Regions from separate parts of the Azorhizobium sp. AG788 genome, predicted to be linked through region 3. Evidence: predicted binding sites of a transcription regulator. Region 3 holds the regulator's gene; each other region holds the start of a gene.
The links. Region 3 encodes PhoB, which activates phosphate uptake and scavenging genes when phosphate is short. Its sites were predicted from a motif close to TGTCATNNANCTGTCAT; they were not measured.
Positions count from the first base shown of each region.

Region 1: the regulator PhoB is predicted to act here: its motif matches at 2,259-2,275, upstream of ugpB (sn-glycerol-3-phosphate ABC transporter substrate-binding protein UgpB).
Region 2: the regulator PhoB is predicted to act here: its motif matches at 3,045-3,061, upstream of DFO45_RS18745 (NAD-glutamate dehydrogenase).

Region 1 is NZ_SOBM01000009.1:204,843-210,513, forward strand. It holds gene DFO45_RS22265 (ABC transporter permease) at 1-920, shown strand, start outside; gene DFO45_RS22270 (Hsp70 family protein) at 936-2,183, opposite strand; gene ugpB (sn-glycerol-3-phosphate ABC transporter substrate-binding protein UgpB) at 2,391-3,689, shown strand; gene ugpA (sn-glycerol-3-phosphate ABC transporter permease UgpA) at 3,772-4,656, shown strand; gene ugpE (sn-glycerol-3-phosphate ABC transporter permease UgpE) at 4,671-5,522, shown strand.
Region 2 is NZ_SOBM01000007.1:80,848-86,518, reverse strand. It holds gene DFO45_RS18765 (ABC transporter ATP-binding protein) at 1-649, opposite strand, end outside; gene DFO45_RS18760 (ABC transporter ATP-binding protein) at 642-1,424, opposite strand; gene DFO45_RS18755 (hypothetical protein) at 1,648-2,211, opposite strand; gene DFO45_RS18750 (peroxidase-related enzyme) at 2,280-2,831, opposite strand; gene DFO45_RS18745 (NAD-glutamate dehydrogenase) at 3,147-5,671, shown strand, end outside.
Region 3 is NZ_SOBM01000001.1:180,343-186,013, forward strand. It holds gene pstA (phosphate ABC transporter permease PstA) at 1-640, shown strand, start outside; gene pstB (phosphate ABC transporter ATP-binding protein PstB) at 738-1,532, shown strand; gene phoU (phosphate signaling complex protein PhoU) at 1,553-2,281, shown strand; gene phoB (phosphate regulon transcriptional regulator PhoB) at 2,288-2,989, shown strand; gene DFO45_RS00870 (hypothetical protein) at 3,055-3,393, shown strand; gene DFO45_RS00875 (hypothetical protein) at 3,504-3,812, shown strand; gene DFO45_RS00880 (GcrA family cell cycle regulator) at 3,916-4,443, opposite strand; gene DFO45_RS00885 (aspartate aminotransferase family protein) at 4,785-5,671, shown strand, end outside.

The DNA of each region.
Region 1 (5,671 bases), on a different contig from region 3:
CCCTGATGCCGCCCCGCTTCCAGACGCCCGTCGCGCTGGCGCCGCAGGACGTGGACCGGCTGATGGACAGCGCACGCTACACTTTCGTGCTGAACTTCCCGCCCAAGTTCCAGTCGGACGTGCTGGCGGGGCGTTCCCCGTCGGTGCAACTGCTCATCGATGCCACGGCGCTGATGCAGGCCGGGCTCGGTGCCAATTACATCTCGGAGATCTTCCAGCAGGAGGTGAACCGCTTCCTCCAGCGGGAAGGCAACGGCGCCCAGACGCCGGTGGAACTGCACATCCGCGCCGCCTTCAACCAGACGCTGGAATCCTCCTGGTTCACCGGCACCATGGGCCTCATCAACAACATCACCATGCTCTCGGTGCTGCTGGCCGGCGCGGCCCTCATCCGCGAGCGCGAGCACGGCACGCTGGAGCATGTGCTGGTGCTGCCGGTGCGCCCGGTCGAGATCATGATGGCCAAGATCATCGCCAATGGCGCGGTGATCCTGCTGGTGACCGCGCTTTCCATCCTCGGGGTACTGCAAGGGGTAATGGGCATGGCCATCGCCGGCTCTATCCCGCTGTTCCTGCTGGGGGTGGCCTTCTATCTCTTCTTCTCGGCCTCGTTCGGCATCTTTCTCGGCACAGTGTCCGGTTCCATGCCGCAGCTCGGCCTGCTGTTCATCCTCACCATCCTGCCCATGAACCTGCTCTCGGGTGGCTTCACGCCGCTGGAGAGCATGCCGCAATGGATGCAGTGGGCGACGCAGCTCTCGCCCTCCACCCATTTCGTCGCCTTCGCACAGGCGATCCTCTACCGGGGCGCGGGTTTCGAGGTGGTGTGGCCGCGCTTCCTGGCCGTGCTCGCCATCGGCGGCCTGTTCTTCGCCTTCAGCCTCGCCCGCTTCCGCAGCTTCATGGCCTCGCAGCAATAGGCCGGCAGCGCCCCCTCAGCCGAAGCGGCGGCGGGCTTCCAGCGCGAGGCCCGTGCCCACCGAGCCGAAGGTGTCGCCATCCACCACGCGAGCGTTCGGCACCGCCGCGAGGATGGCGGAGCGCACATGGGCGAGGCGGGTGGAGCCGCCGGTGAGGAAGACCGCATCGATCTGATCGGCCGTGAGCCCCGCCTGTTCCAGGCACACCCCGACGCGACGGGCCACCCGCTCGGCGAGCGTTGCGGTGTGGGTCTCAAGGCCACCGCGGTCGAGTTCGGCGATCAGGCCGGCTTCGACTTCCTTGAGATCGAGCCGGGCCGCGCCATCCTCCGCCAGCGCGATCTTGGCGCCTTCGGTGGCGATGGCGAGCGTGTGGCCGCGCTGATCCTCGATCACCTTCAGGAGGCGATCCAGCAGCGCCGGATGGGCGGCATCGCGCTTCACTTCGACAATCTCACGCACGGTCTTCGGCGTGTAGAGCCGGTTGATGGCCGACCATGTGGCGAGGTCGAAATAATAGGCGCTCGGCACATCTCGGCCCGGCTGCTTCATGGGGCTGCGATAGCCGAGGAGGGGCATGACGATGCTGAGCGAGAGCTGGCGGTCGAAATCCGTGCCGCCGATGCGCACGCCGTCATTGGCGAGAATGTCGTCCACCCGGTCCGGCTTCGTCCGCCGTTCCGGGGCAAGGCGCACGATGGAGAAGTCCGACGTGCCGCCGCCGATGTCCGCGATCAGCGCCAGTTCCTCGTGTGTCACCTGCTGCTCGTAATCGAGCGCGGCGGCAATGGGCTCGTACTGGAAGGAGACCGCCGAGAAGCCGATGCTGTGGGCGATCTCCTCCAGCGCGTCCTGCGCCTTCGCATTGCCCGCCGCATCGTCGTCCACGAAAAAGACCGGGCGCCCCATCACCACCTTGTCGAGCCCAACGCCCCGGTCCGCCTCCGCGCGGGCCTTCACGGTGGCGATGAACTCGCCGATCACGGCGCGGAACGGGATGCGCCGCCGGCCGACAGCCGTCGTCTCGTCGAGGAGCGCCGTTCCGAGCACGGATTTCAGCGCCCGCATGAGGCGGCCGTCCTCGCCTTCCACATAAGCGCGCACGGCGGCGCGGCCGATGCGCGGATGGCCGGCCCGGTCATAGAAGACCGCGCTCGGCACGGTGTCGCGCCCGTCCTCCAGTGCCGCGAGCACGGCGCCATGGCCATTGGGCAGGCCGAGCGTGGTGTTGGATGTGCCGAAATCGAGGCCGCAGGCCGCCATGGGGGATCTCCGAGGGGCGGGCTTGGTACGCGCTCGTCGCCGCGGGATCAAGGCCATTCGTTATTGCGGTAAGGCCGTCATCGGGCCTTCATAGGGACGTCATGGCCGCGTCACGCATTCCTCGCAAGCAACGAACGAGGCTGGCGCGGCCAGCAGAGGGAGGCGGACATGGGCATTCACGAGACCGTATGGAGCAAAGCGGCGCGCATGCTGGCGGCAAGCCTCGCCGGCGTGATGCTGGGCGGCGCGGGCGCGCAGGCGGCAACAGAGATCCAGTGGTGGCACGCCATGTCCGGCCCGCTCGGCGAGAAGCTGGAGAAGATCGCCAGCGACTTCAACGCCTCCCAGAGCGACTACAAGATCGTTCCGGTGTTCAAGGGCTCCTATCCCGAGGCCATGACGGGGGCGATCGCCGCCTTCCGCGCCAAGCAGAACCCCGCTCTGGTGCAGGTGTTCGAGGTCGGCACCGCCACCATGATGGCCGCCAAGGGCGCCGTCTATCCGGTCTACAAGCTCATGGCCGAGCAGAACGAGCCGTTCGACACCAAGACCTATCTGCCGGCGGTGACGGGCTATTATTCGGACACGCAGGGCAACATGCTGTCCTTCCCGTTCAACTCCTCCACCACGATCCTTTATTACAACAAGGATCTGTTCAAAAAGGCGGGCCTCGACCCCAACACGCCGCCCAAGACCTGGCCGGAACTGGAAGAAATGGCCAAGAAGCTCCAGGCCTCCGGCACGGCATGCGGCTTCACCACCCAGTGGCCTTCGTGGGTGAATGTGGAGAACCTGTCCGCCTGGCATAACGTCGCCATCGGCACCAAGCAAAACGGCATGGGCGGGCTCGACACCCAGCTCACCATCTCCAACCCGCTGGTGCAGAGCCACTGGGAGAAGCTCGCCGAGTGGCAGAAGACGAAGATCTTCGATTACGGCGGCCGGCAGGCGAAGGCCGACCCGAAGTTCTTCTCCGGCGAATGCGGCATGTCCATCGGCTCTTCCGCCGCCCGCGCCGCCATCCTCGCCAATGCCAAATTCGATCTCGGCTATGGCATGATGCCCTACTGGCCGCAGGTGAAGGGCGCGCCGCAGAATTCCATCATCGGCGGCGCCAGCCTGTGGGTGCTCACGGGCCGTCCGCAGGCCGAGTACAAGGGCCTCGCCAAGTTCTTCACCTATCTGTCGAAGCCCGAGGTGCAGGCCTGGTGGCACGAGCAGACCGGCTATCTGCCCATCACTCCGGCCGCCTATGACTTTGCCAAGGCGGAGGGCTTCTATGCGAAGAACCCCGGGGCCGACATCTCCATTCTGCAGATGACGCTGAACCCTCCGACGGAAAACTCCAAGGGCCTGCGCTTTGGCTCCTTCGCCCAGATCCGTGACGTGATCGAGGAGGAGCTGGAGGCGACGCTCGCCGGCCAGAAGACAGCCAAGGCGGCGCTCGATGCGGCGCAGGAGCGCGGCAACACGCTGCTGCGGGCCTTCGAGAAGGCGAACCAGTAGGTTCTTGGCGCCTAACTCACATGGCCCGGCCGGAGCGTCCGGCCGGGCCTCTCCGCTCTCCTGAAAGCTGATCCGAGCCGCCATGCAGGCCAAGCGCGTCACCTTTCCCAACCGGCTGCTGCCCTATCTGTTGCTGGCGCCGCAGCTGGCGGTGACGTTCATCTTCTTCATTTGGCCCGCGCTGGAAGCGCTCACCGGCTCGGTCTTCACCGAAGACGCCTTCGGCCTCTCCAAGCAGTTCGTGGGCCTTGAGAATTTCGCGGCCCTGTTCCGGGATTCGGCCTATCTGGAGGCGGTGGGCGTCACCTTCCTGTTTTCCGGTGCGGTGGCGACCCTCTCGCTCGGCCTCGGGCTGCTGCTGGCGCTGGCGGCGGAGAAGGCCGGCAAGCTCGCCGGCCTCTACCGCACGCTGCTGATCTGGCCCTATGCGGTGGCGCCCGCCGTGGCGGCGGTGATGTTCTGGTTCATGTTCGATCCGAGCGTCGGCATCGCCGCGCGGGGCCTGAAGGCCCTCGGCATCACCTGGAACCACTTCCTCGACGGCCGTCAGGCGCTGCTGCTGGTCATCCTCGCCGCCACCTGGAAGCAGGTCAGCTACAATCTCCTGTTCTTCTATGCGGGCCTAAGGGCCATTCCGCGCCCGCTGATCGAGGCGGCCGCTATCGACGGAGCAGGGCCGTTCCGCCGCTTCACCGCCATCGTATTTCCGCTGCTGGCGCCCACCACCTTCTTTCTGCTGGTGGTGAACGTGACCTATGCCTTCTTCGACACCTTCGGCGTGATCCATGCCACCACCGGCGGCGGGCCGGGGCGGGCCACCACGACGCTGGTCTACAAGGTGTTCAAGGACGGGTTCGAGGGGCTGGACCTCGGCGCCTCCTCGGCCCAGTCCGTGGTGCTGCTCGCCATCGTGGCGGGCCTCACCGTCATCCAGTTCCGCCATATCGAACGCAAGGTGCACTATTGATGGCCCGCGACGGAATGGTGGAGCGCGATCGCGGGCTGACGGTGGCCGCCCATGCCCTGCTCATCCTCGGCGTCGCCATCATGGTGCTGCCGGTCTATCTCGCCTTCATCGCCTCCACCCATCCGGGCGCCGATTTTCTCTCCGGCCGCATCGGCGTGCTGCCGGGGCCCGATCTCGTCGCCAATTATGCCGGGCTCATCGGCACGGGCGCGGGCCTTCAGGGCTTCCCGCCGGTGGGGCCCATGCTCTGGAACAGCCTTGTCATGGCGCTCGGCATCGCCGCCGGCAAGATCGCCATCTCGCTGCTCTCGGCCTTCGCCATCTGCTATTTCCGCTTTCCCTTCCGGGTGACGGCCTTCTGGATCATCTTCATCACCTTGATGCTGCCGGTGGAGGTGCGCATCCTGCCCACCTACAAGGTGGTGGCCGACCTTTCCCTGCTGAACACGCAGGGTGGCCTCATCCTGCCGCTGATCGCCAGCGCCACCGCCACCTTCCTGTTTCGGCAGGTGTTCATGACCATTCCGGACGAAATGACGGAAGCCGCGCGCATGGACGGCGCGGGGCCTCTCGCCTTCTTCTGGCACATCCTCCTGCCGCTCTCGCGCACCAATATCGCGGCACTGTTCGTCATCCTCTTCATCTATGGCTGGAACCAGTATCTGTGGCCGCTCATGGTGACGACGGACGCCGACCACTACACCGTTGTCACCACCATCCAGCGCCTCGTCTCCACCGCCACGCAGGAGGCGCCCGTATGGCATCTGGTCATGGCCACCGCCATCCTCGCGCTGCTGCCGCCGGTGGCGGTGGTGCTGCTCATGCAGCGCCTCTTCGTCGAAGGGCTGACCGCCACCGAAAAGTGAGGCGGGCCACCTGTATGCAAAAGCGCGTAAGCGAGGTAATTTTGGCTAAAATTTAGACAAATGCCCCGCCGCTGGGCGGCATTCCGATGCACTGCAATATGCCTACCCTTGATTCTACAGACCTTTTTCGTGGCACGCGGCTTGCTTCA
Region 2 (5,671 bases), on a different contig from region 3:
GCACCATGTCCACCACGCGCCCGTGCTCGACCACATAGTGGCGGTCGGCGACAGTGGAGGCGAAGTGGAAGTTCTGTTCCACCAGAAGCACGGTGAAGCCGCGTGTCTTCAGCGTACGGATGATCTCACCGATGTGCTGCACGATCACCGGGGCGAGCCCTTCCGTGGGCTCGTCCAGCAGCAGGAATTTCGCCCCCGTGCGCAGGATGCGGGCGATGGCCAGCATCTGCTGCTCGCCGCCGGAAAGCTTGGTGCCCTGGCTGTTGCGCCGCTCGTGCAGGCGGGGGAAGAGTTCGTGGATCTCGTCCACGGAGAGGCCGCCGGGCTTCACCACCGGTGGCAGCAGCAGGTTTTCCCGCACGTTGAGGCTGGCGAAGATGCCGCGCTCCTCGGGGCAGAGCGCGATGCCGAGGCGGGCGATCTTGTTGGGCTGGAGGCCCACCGTCTCGGTGCCTTCATAGACGATCGAGCCGGCGCGCTTGCGCAGGAGGCCCATGATGGCGCGCATGGTGGTGGTCTTGCCGGCACCGTTGCGGCCAAGCAGCGTCACCACTTCGCCCGGATGCACCTCGAAGCTCATGCCGTGCAGCACATGGCTCTCGCCATAGTGGCCGTGCAGTTCGTCGACCTTGAGCAGCGCCTCAGCCATGTCCGTGTCCCGTGCCCATGTAGGCTTCCACCACCTGCGGATTCTTGGAGACCTCCGAATAGGGCCCCTCGGTCAGGATCTCGCCGCGGGCGAGCACGGTGATGGTGTCGGAGAGGTCCGCGACCACGGAGAGATTGTGCTCCACCATCAGCACCGTGCGCTGGGCGGACACGCGCTTGATGAGGTCGGCGGTGCGGGCGATGTCCTCGCGGCCCATGCCGGAGGTGGGCTCGTCCAGCAGCAGCATTTCCGGATCGAGCGCCAGCGTGGTGGCGATCTCCAGCGCACGCTTGCGGCCATAGGGCAATTCCACGGCCAGATGCCGGGCATAGGAGGAGAGGCCCACCTCCTCCAGCAGTTCCATGGCGCGGTCGTTCAGCGCGTCGAGCGAGGTCTCGGACGCCCAGAAATGGAAGGAGGTGCCGAGCTTGCGCTGCAGCGCCACGCGCACGTTCTCCAGCACCGTGAGATGGCCGAAGGTGGCGGAGATCTGGAACGAGCGCACCATGCCGAGCCGCGCCACGTCCGCGGGCTTGGTGCGGGTGATGTCGCGGCCGTTCAGCCGGATGGTCCCGCGCGTCGGCTCAAGGAATTTGGTGATCAGGTTGAAGCAGGTGGTCTTGCCGGCGCCATTCGGCCCGATGAGGGCGTGAATGGTGTTGCGACGGATCCTGAGGTTCACGTTCTTGACGGCCGTGAACCCCTTGAATTCTTTCGTGAGACCAGATGCTTCAACGATATAGGGCACGTCTGAGACAGTGTCCGCAATCGCCACGGGCGCCTCTCTTGCGTTCGGCCAGCCGTCCACGTTGCACTGCCGTGAGCGGGGTCTGGCGTTTTCCTCCGGTGCGCCTTTTGCGGCGCTTATAGGGGCCGACCGTAGCACGGTAAGAACGGCCTTCGTCAATAGACCAAAGGCAGAAATAAGAACGTTTGATAGATTCCGGAGCGCCGCACACGTCGTGTGGATGCCGCAGTGCGTTACGGGGCCTCGCTTCTCATTTGATCGCAGGCAGCAGAGAAATGGAGAGCTTCACACTGGCGGCCTGTGTACCGCTGATCTGGAGCACCAGTGGCGCACCGGTGGCGACGGCAAAGCGCACGCTCTTGCGCGCCAGCGGGCAGTCGCGGACGCCGGTGAAAGCGGCCGCCTTGAGCGGCATGCCACTGGCGATCAGGTCGATCCAGGCCGGCTGGTCGAGGGTCACCTGAAGCAGCCCGTCAGCGGTCGGTGCCGGCAGGCGGACATAGCCGGCCGCGCCGCCTTCGCCCGTCCGCTCCGGGGCGACGGGGAGCCCGGCGCGTTCGGACGGGGCGAGGTCGAGCGCGAAGGCGAGCGGCAGGGGCTGCTCCAGCAGGCGGCCCGAGGGCATGTGCGCAAGATCGGCGGCGCCGAGTTGCGCGCCGTCCGCCTCCAGCGACCAGGCGGCTGCGGCGCAGCCTTCGCCTGCGGCGTGGGCGGGGACACGGAATGGTGAAGCCAGAAACAGGGCGAAGATCGCGACGGCGGAGAAGGCGCGCATGGCGGAAGGTCCATAGCTATATTCAAAGCGATATAGCATGACGCGCACCCCCGCGTCCTGCGGCGCGCCCTCCCTGAGAGGGAACTCAGCAGGGCGCGCGGTCGCACTCAACGGGCCTGCGCGTGATATTCCGGGTTCGGCCGCATGTCGGTGGCGCTGGCCACCCGGTTCGACATGTTGAAGAAGGCCGCCACCGCCGCGACGTCCCAGATGTCGCGCTCGGACAGACCGGCGTCACGCAGAGCGGTGCGGTCGGGCTCCTCCACGAGATGCGGGGTCTCGGTGAGCTTCACCGCGAAATCGAGGATCGCCCTCTGGCGGGCATCGAGACGGGCGGCGCGGTAGTTCATGAGGATCTGCTCGCCCAGCTCCGGTGTTCCGGAGAGCACACGCACTGCCGCGCCGTGGGCGGTGAGGCAGTAATAGCAGCGGTTCACCGCCGAGACCGCCACCGCGATCATCTCCCGCTCCAGTTTGGAGAGGCCGGAGGGCGCCAGCATGAGGTCGTTGTACATCGCCGAAAAGGCGCCGAGCTTGGCCAGATCGAAGGCATAGGCCTTCAGCACGTTCGGCACGAAACCGATCTTCTCCACGCACTTGTCGAAATAGGCCTGGGTCGGCGCGTCGAGCGGCGCCAGGGGCAGGTCGAGGGCGATCACGGGCTCAGCGGCGGGGGCACTGGCGGCCTTGGATGCGGTGCCGCGCAAGGCGGCTTGCTTCCGTTCCGGATGCTGCGTTGCGGTATTTTGGAACCGTTTCCCGCTTGACGCTTTTTTGGGCGTGGCGCTTAAGTTGTTTGGCTTTTCAACGCCTTTGTCAGGCGTGCTTAGTTTTGCGGCGGTCGTGGTCTTTTTTGCCATGAGGGGCCACCTCGTCATGATTTCGTCGTTCCCCGGCGTCACACCCGGAGCCTCCCGGTGGGGACGAGGATCGCGCAGAGAGGGGGCCGGCGAAAGCCCCCGGGGAGTGTCGTGATGAATATCCAGGGAAGCCAGGGCTCGGATGCGTCGTTCGGGTCCAAGGCGCGTCTGTCGCTCGCTGTCAGTCTGCTCAAGACCGAGGGCGCGGGCATTCCGGAAGCCTTCACCCGCCAGCTGTTCGGCGCCGCCGCCCCGGAGGATGTGGAAGCCCTGCTGCCCGAGGCGCTTGCGGCCCTCGCCCGCACGTCCTGGGCGCATCTCGTCGCCCACAAGCCCGGCACCAGCGACGTCCACGTCTTCACGCCGAGCCTGCCCGGCCATCCGCCGGTCACCGTCATCGAGGCGGTGAATGACGACATGACCTTCCTGTTCGATTCTCTGGCCTGCGAACTGGCGGATCGTGGTCTGGAACTGCGCCTCGCGGTCCATCCCATCTTCGCGCTGGAGCGCGGCGTCGGCGATGCCGTCACGGGGATCGAGACCGATCTCGTGGCGGCGGGCACCCGGGGCCTGGCCCGCGAGAGCCTGATTCATCTGCATATTCCCGCCCTCGGCAGTCCGGCGGCGGAGGCCGATCTGAAGGAGGCCCTGCTCGGCGTCCTCAGCGACGTGCGCGCCGCCAATCGCGATTTCCTCGCCATGCGGGCGCGGGTCCACGATGTCTCCAAGACCTACCGGCGGGAGAAGTGGCCCTATTCGGAGATCGACCGCGAGGAGGCGGCGGATCTCATCGAATGGCTGGTGGCCGACAATTTCATCTTCCTCGGCGTGCGCGGCTATGCGCTCACTGCCGAGGGCGGGCTTGAGGCCATTCCCGACAGCGGCCTCGGCGTGCTGCGCGATCCGCAGGTGCATGAGCTGCGCCTCGGCGCCGATCCGGTGGTGACGACGCCGGACATGCGGCAGTTCCAGCCCGGCGGCCAGCCCCTCATCATCACCAAGTCCAGCATCCGCTCGCGCGTCCATCGCCGGGCGCCGCTCGATTATATCGGCGTGAAGATCCACGACGCCGAAGGCAAGCTCACGGGCGAGCTGCGCATCATCGGCCTCTTCACCGCCACCGCCTACACCCATTCGGTGATGCAGATCCCCTATCTGCGTAACAAGGCGGAGGCGGTGCTGGTCTGGGCTGGGTTCGATCTCGACACCCATTCCGGCAAGGCGCTGGCGACGGTCCTGGAGACCTATCCCCGCGACGAACTGTTCCAGATCGACGCCGATACGCTTCAGGCCTATGCGGTCGTCATCCTCTCGCTCTATGACCGTCCGCGCGTGCGGGTGCTGCCGCGCTCCGATCCGTTCGACCGCTTCGTTTCGGTGCTGGTCTATGTGCCGCGCGAGCGCTTCGACGCGGCGCTGCGCCAGAGCGTGGGGGCCTATCTCAGCCAGGTGTTCGGTGGCGCCGTGGAGGAGGTGGAGCCTACCTTCCTCGCCGACCTGCCGCTGACCCGCGTGCGCTACATCATCGGCCGTCAGGAAGGCCGCACGCCAGAAATCAACCGCGTCGACCTCGAGCGCGAGATCGCACGTCTTGCCCTTTCCTGGTCCGACCGTCTCGGCGAGGCGCTGCGCGCCACCCATGGCAGCGCCGAGGCGCAGGCCCTGGCCGAGCGTTACGGCTCGGCCTTCGATGCCGGCTATGTGGCCGCCTATCCGGTGCAGACGGCGGTGGAGGACATCGCCCGACTGGAGCGCCTCTCCGCCGAGCGGCCCATCGCCCTCGATTTCTTCCGTCGCCCCGGCGACCTCCAAACGCGTATCTCCCTGCGCCTCATCTCCTTCGGCCGGCCGCTGCCGCTCTCCCAGCGGGTGCCGACGCTGGAGAACATGGGCCTCAAGGCGATCGACGAGCGCACCTATCGCATCGAGACCACCGCCCGCATCGGTTCAGGCGCCTCCGCCGCCACCCGCAGCTGGGTCCATGAGATGAGCCTTGAGCGCTCGGACGGCCGGGCCATCGAGATGGGCGGCTCCGGCGAGCGGCTGGAAGACCTGCTCACCGCCGTGCTGCGCGGCACGGCGGAGAATGACGGCTTCAACGCTCTCGTGCTGGATACCGCGCTCAACTGGCGCGACGTGGCGCTGGTGCGGGCGCTGGCGCGCTATCTGCGGCAGGCGGGCATCGCTTTCTCGCAGGACTATCTCTGGACCACGCTGAACCGCCACGCGGCGCTCGCGGAAAAGATCGTCCGCCTGTTCCACGTGCGTTTCGATCCCGCCCGTGACGCCTCCCCCGAGGCGCGGCAGGCCCGCGAGGCGCCCTTGCGCGAGGCCATCGAGGTGGCGCTGGCTGACGTCTCCAGTCTGGACGAGGATCGCATCCTGCGCCGCTTCGTCAATCTGGTGGACGCGGCGCTGCGCACCACCTTCTACCAGCGCGATGCCGAGGGGCGGGCCAAGACCGCCATCGCCATCAAATATGAGAGCGCGAAGGTGGAGGGCCTGCCCCTGCCGCGTCCGCTCTATGAGGTGTTCGTCTATTCGCCCCGCGTCGAAGGCGTGCATCTGCGCTTCGGCCAGGTGGCGCGCGGCGGCCTGCGCTGGTCGGACCGGCCGCAGGATTTCCGCACCGAGGTGCT
Region 3 (5,671 bases):
CATCGTCGGCTCGCTCATCCAGATCGGCCTCGCCCTCGTCATCGGCGGTCCGATCGGCATCTTCGCCGGCACCTTCCTCGCCGAGAACGGCAAGGGCACGAAGATCGGCTCCGCCGCCCGCTTCGTGAACGACATCCTGCTCTCGGCGCCGTCCATCCTGGTCGGCCTCTTCATCTACCAGCTGCTGGTGGTGCCCTTCGGCGGCTTCTCGGGCTGGGCGGGCTCCATCGCCCTCGCCATCCTGGTGATCCCGGTCATCGTGCGCACCACCGAGGACATGCTGAACCTCGTGCCGGTGGGCCTGCGCGAAGCCGCCTTCGCGCTCGGCGCGCCGCAGTGGAAGGTGGTCATGATGGTGACGTGGCGCGCGGCCCGCGCCGGCATCGTCACGGGCGTGCTGCTGGCCATCGCCCGCGCCGCCGGCGAGACGGCGCCGCTGCTCTTCACCTCGCTCGGCAACAATTCCTGGTCGGTGGACCTGTCCAAGCCGATGGCCAGCCTGCCGATCGCCATCTATCAGTATGCCGGCAGCCCCTTCGACGACTGGGTGGCCCTGGCCTGGGCCGGCGCGCTGCTCATCACGGTGGGCGTGCTGGTGCTCAATGTGGTGTCGCGGCTCGTCCTGGCGCGGTCGCACTGACCGGGCCGGCTTCCCTACGCAATTCCGCCCGCTGCGCCGGGCCCCGAGATCCGAACGAGGCTAGACCATGACTTCCGCCGTCGATCCGAACCTCAGCATGTCCACCAGCGTGTCGGCCAAGCCCGGCGCCCCGGACGCGCCGACGAAGATTCAGGTCAACAAGCTGAACTTCTACTACGGGCAGAACCACGCCCTGAAGAACATCAACTTCACCATCCCGGAGAAGCGCGTGACGGCCATGATCGGCCCGTCCGGCTGCGGAAAGTCCACGCTGCTGCGCGTCTTCAACCGCATGTACGACCTCTATCCCGGCCAGCGCGCCGAGGGCGAGGTCATGTTCGACGGCGTGAACGTGGTGGGCAAGGATCTGGACTCCACTGTGGTGCGCAGCCGCATCGGCATGGTGTTCCAGAAGCCGACGCCCTTCCCCATGTCCATCTATGACAACATCGCCTTCGGCGTGCGCCTGCACGAGAGCCTGTCCAAGTCGCAGATGGACGAGCGCGTCGAGAGCTGCCTGCGCAAGGCGGCGATCTGGGAAGAGACCAAGGACCGTCTCCACACCTCCGCGCTCGGCATGTCCGGCGGCCAGCAGCAGCGCCTGTGCATCGCCCGCACCATCGCGGTGAAGCCGGAAGTCATCCTGCTGGACGAGCCCACCTCGGCGCTCGATCCGATCTCCACCTCGAAGATCGAGGATCTGATCGACGAGCTGAAGCAGGAATTCACGATCGTCATCGTGACCCATAACATGCAGCAGGCGGCGCGCTGCGCCGACCGCACGGCGTTCTTCTACCTCGGCGAACTGGTGGAGGTCGGCCCCTCGGACGTGATCTTCACCAATCCGAAGGAGATCAAGACGCGCGACTACATCACTGGCCGGTTCGGCTGACGCGGCACGGGGAGGTTTTGATGCCTGAACATACTGTTTCCTCTTTCGATGCCGAGCTGAAGGAACTGGGCCGCAAGATCGTCGAGATGGGCGGCCAGGCCGAGCGTCTGGTGGCCGATTCCGTCGGCGCCCTGATCCGCCGGGACGGCACCGCCGCCCAGCGCGTGGTGGTGATGGACGCTGCCATCGACCACATGCAGCGCGACATCGAGGAAAAGGCGGTGCTGGTCATCGCCAAGCGCCAGCCCATGGCCAGCGACCTGCGGGACATCGTGGCCACCCTGCGCATCTCCAACGATCTGGAGCGCATCGGTGACCTCGCCAAGAACGTCGGCAAGCGCGTGCTGGCCATCGAGGGCGAATACCACCCGCAGAAGCTGGTGCGCGGCGTCGAGCACATGACCGACCTCGTGCTTGAGCAGCTCAAGGAAGTGCTGGACGCCTATGCCGGCCGCGACGAGGCCAAGGCGCTCGAGGTGTGGCGCAAGGATGCCAGCGTCGACACCATGTACACCTCGCTGTTCCGCGAACTCCTCACCTACATGATGGAAGATCCGCGCAACATCTCCGTGTGCACGCACCTCCTGTTCTGTGCCAAGAACATCGAGCGCATCGGCGACCATGCCACCAATGTGGCCGAGACCGTCTATTACATGGTCACCGGCAACATGCTCTCCGACGATCGTCCGAAGGCGGACGCGTCCAGCGAGACCACGGTGACCTTCCCCACCCGCACCCTTCAGGGGTAAGCCAACGTGCCTGCGCGCATTCTGATCATCGAGGACGAGGAGCCGCTGACGCTCCTCCTGCGGTACAACCTCGAGAGCGAGGGTTACGCCGTCGACAATGTGGGGCGGGGTGATGAAGCCGAGACGCGGCTGCGCGAGAGCGTGCCCGATCTCGTCATCCTCGACTGGATGCTGCCAGGCCTTTCGGGCATCGAGCTCTGTCGCCGGCTGCGCACGCGGCCGGAGACGGAGCGCCTGCCCGTCATCATGCTGACCGCCCGTGGCGAAGAGACCGAGCGGGTGCGCGGCCTTGCCACCGGCGCCGACGATTATGTGGTGAAGCCCTTCTCCGTGCCGGAATTGCTGGCGCGCGTGCGGGCGCTGCTGCGCCGGGCCAAGCCCGAGCATGTGGCGACCCTGCTGCGGGCCGGCGACATCGAGCTCGACCGCGAGACCCATCGGGTCCACCGCTCGGGCCGCGAGGTGCATCTCGGTCCGACCGAGTTCCGCCTGCTCGAATTCCTGATGCAGAGCCCCGGCCGCGTCTTCTCCCGCGAGCAGTTGCTCGACGGCGTGTGGGGCCAGGACGTCTATATCGACGAGCGCACCGTGGACGTGCATGTGGGCCGCCTGCGCAAGGCGATCAATCGCGGCCGCCAGCCCGATCCCATCCGCACCGTGCGCGGCGCCGGCTATTCCTTCAACGAAATGTTCGCCCGCGCCCATTGAGGGGCGCGGTGCGCCACGCCATCTGCCGTCCGATGGCCGCGTGGGTGGCGCGAGGGAGGCTGAGCATGGCAGGTGTGGTGCGCATGTCGGGTCGTTGCCTGAAGGCGGCGGCCCTCGCCCTGGCGCTGTTGCCTCCCTTCGCGTCCACCGGCGCACAGGCGCGGCCCAACACGCGCGCCATGACCTGCGACCAGGCGGCGCGGCTGGTCGCCCGGGCCGGCGGCATCGTGCTCGACACCTCCGCGACCACCTTCGACCGCTATGTGAGCGATTTGCGCTTCTGCATGCCGCAGCAGGCGCTGCGGCCGGCCTTCGAGCCGACGCGCGACAATCCGCAATGCTTCATCGGCTACACCTGCTACGACCCCGCCAAGGGAGACTGGCGCTGGGGCTGGGGCTGGTGAGCCGCCCGCTGGCAGCAGGCCGCGGCTGAGCCTATGTTGGAGCGGTCGCCGGAGACGGTGGCGAACGCCACAAGGGGCCGCGCCGAACGCGGCTGCGGGAGTTAAGGATCATGAACAACTGGTCGCGCGCTGTTCTGGCGCCGGTTCTGCTGGCCGGTGCCGTCGTCGCCTCCGGGGCGGCGCTTGCGCAGGGGCTGCCGGACAGCCGCAAGATGAGCTGTGCGCAGGCCACCGGCATGGTGCGCCAGCAGGGTGCCGTGGTGCTCGCCACATCTCAGCTGGTTTACGACCGCTATGTGGTGAGCGGGGCCTATTGCCCCATGGACCAGCAGACCAACCCGGCCTGGGTGCCGACCCGCGACAATCCGCAGTGCTTCGTGGGCTATACCTGCTACGATCCGACGCGGGACCGGCGCTGACGGATGCGCGCCCGGCGTGTCATCCGCGCCGGGCATCGTCTTCGACGGTCATAAGGCCCCTGAAAACCGAAGCCCCGCCGGAGCGGGGCTGGGTCAGGACAGATCAGAGACGGGCCACCCGGCGGTCCCGCCGGCGATCCTGGACCGGCTGGTAGGCCATCCGGGCATGGGTGGTGCAGTAGGGCATCCCGGGAAGGCTGCGTCCGCCGCAGAAATAGAAGGCGTCCGTCCCCGGTTCGCCCACCGGCCAGCGGCAGGTGGCTTCCGTGAGATTCATGATCGTGCAGCGCTGGCCCATCGGCACGATGTTGGCGGAGGGCTGAGCCTCCGGCGCGGGCGCCGGAGCGGTCTCCACCAGTTCCTCGAAGGCCGGGGCGAGGGCGGTGTTGCCGATGGTCGCCGGACGGGTCGGGGCCTGGGGGCGCGGTGCGGGCGCCTCGGGACGGGCGGCCTTGCGCGGACGGGCCGCGACGGCCGGAGCCTTTGCCCGGCCCGACAGGCCGAGACGGTGAACCTTGCCGATCACGGCATTACGCGTGATCCCGCCGAGTTCAGCCGCGATCTGGCTGGCCGACAGTCCTTCGCTCCAGAGCTTTTTCAAGAGTTCGACGCGCTCGTCGTTCCAGCTCATCGCTCGCCTCCTTGGCTGCCTCATCGAATCCCCGGCCGCTTCCTGCGACGCGCTGTCCGCGCGCAGGACTGGGGAGCCGACGCCACTTGGGAACGGTGCCGCACGACATCTCGTAGGCGGCGAGTGGGAAACTACAATATGGGGGCTGGGTCGCGAAGAGTCAGAATCACGCAGCCGGCTGTTTTCCCCAAGTCGTTGCGAAAACGTTAACCAAGCTAGGTATGTTGACCCCGCGTGGGCGATAGCTAGAATCACCCACGTCGGGCTGCCCCGCTTGGGCGGCCTTTTTCCGTTTGTCCCTGCGCCACTCCGGCGCTCAACCCTCGTGAGGAGGGGTTCCCGTGATATCCCCCGTTCTGCCGACCTATGCACGCATCAACCTGGAATTCGAGCGGGGAGAGGGCTGCTGGCTCGTGACGACGGACGGGCGACGTTATCTCGACTTCACCGCCGGCATCGCGGTCAATGTGCTGGGTCACGCCAATCCCTATCTGGCGCAGGCCCTGACCGAGCAGGCGGGCAAGCTCTGGCACACCTCGAACCTGTTCCGCATCGCCGGCGGCGAGCGGCTGGCCGAGCGCCTGACGCAGGCGACCTTCGCCGATACGGTCTTCTTCACCAATTCCGGTGCGGAAGCGCTGGAGTGCGCCATCAAGATGGCGCGCAAATACCAGTATGTCTCCGGCCATCCCGAGCGGAACCGCCTCATCGCCTTCGAGGGCGCCTTCCACGGCCGCACGCTCGCGACCATCGCCGCCGGCGGCAATGCCAAGTATCTCGAAGGCTTCGGCCCCGAACTGCCGGGCTTCGACCATGTGCCCTTCGGCGATCTGGAGGCGGTGAAGGCGGCCATCGGCCCCGCCACCGCCGGCATCCTGCTGGAGCCCATCCAGGGCGAGGGCGGCGTGCGCGTGCCGCCGTCCGGCTTCCTCGCCGCCCTGCGGGCGCTGTGCGACGAGCACGGCCTGCTGCTGGTGCTGGACGAGGTGCAGAGCGGCGTCGGGCGCACCGGCAAGCTGTTCGCCCACGAATGGGCGGGCGTCACGCCGGACATCATGTCGGTCGCCAAGGGCATCGGCGGCGGCTTCCCCATGGGCGCCTGCCTCGCCACGGAAGAAGCGGCCAAGGGCATGACGCTGGGCACCCACGGCTCCACCTATGGCGGCAACCCGCTCGCCATGGCGGTGGGCAATGCGGTGCTGGACAAGGTTCTGGAGCCGTCCTTCCT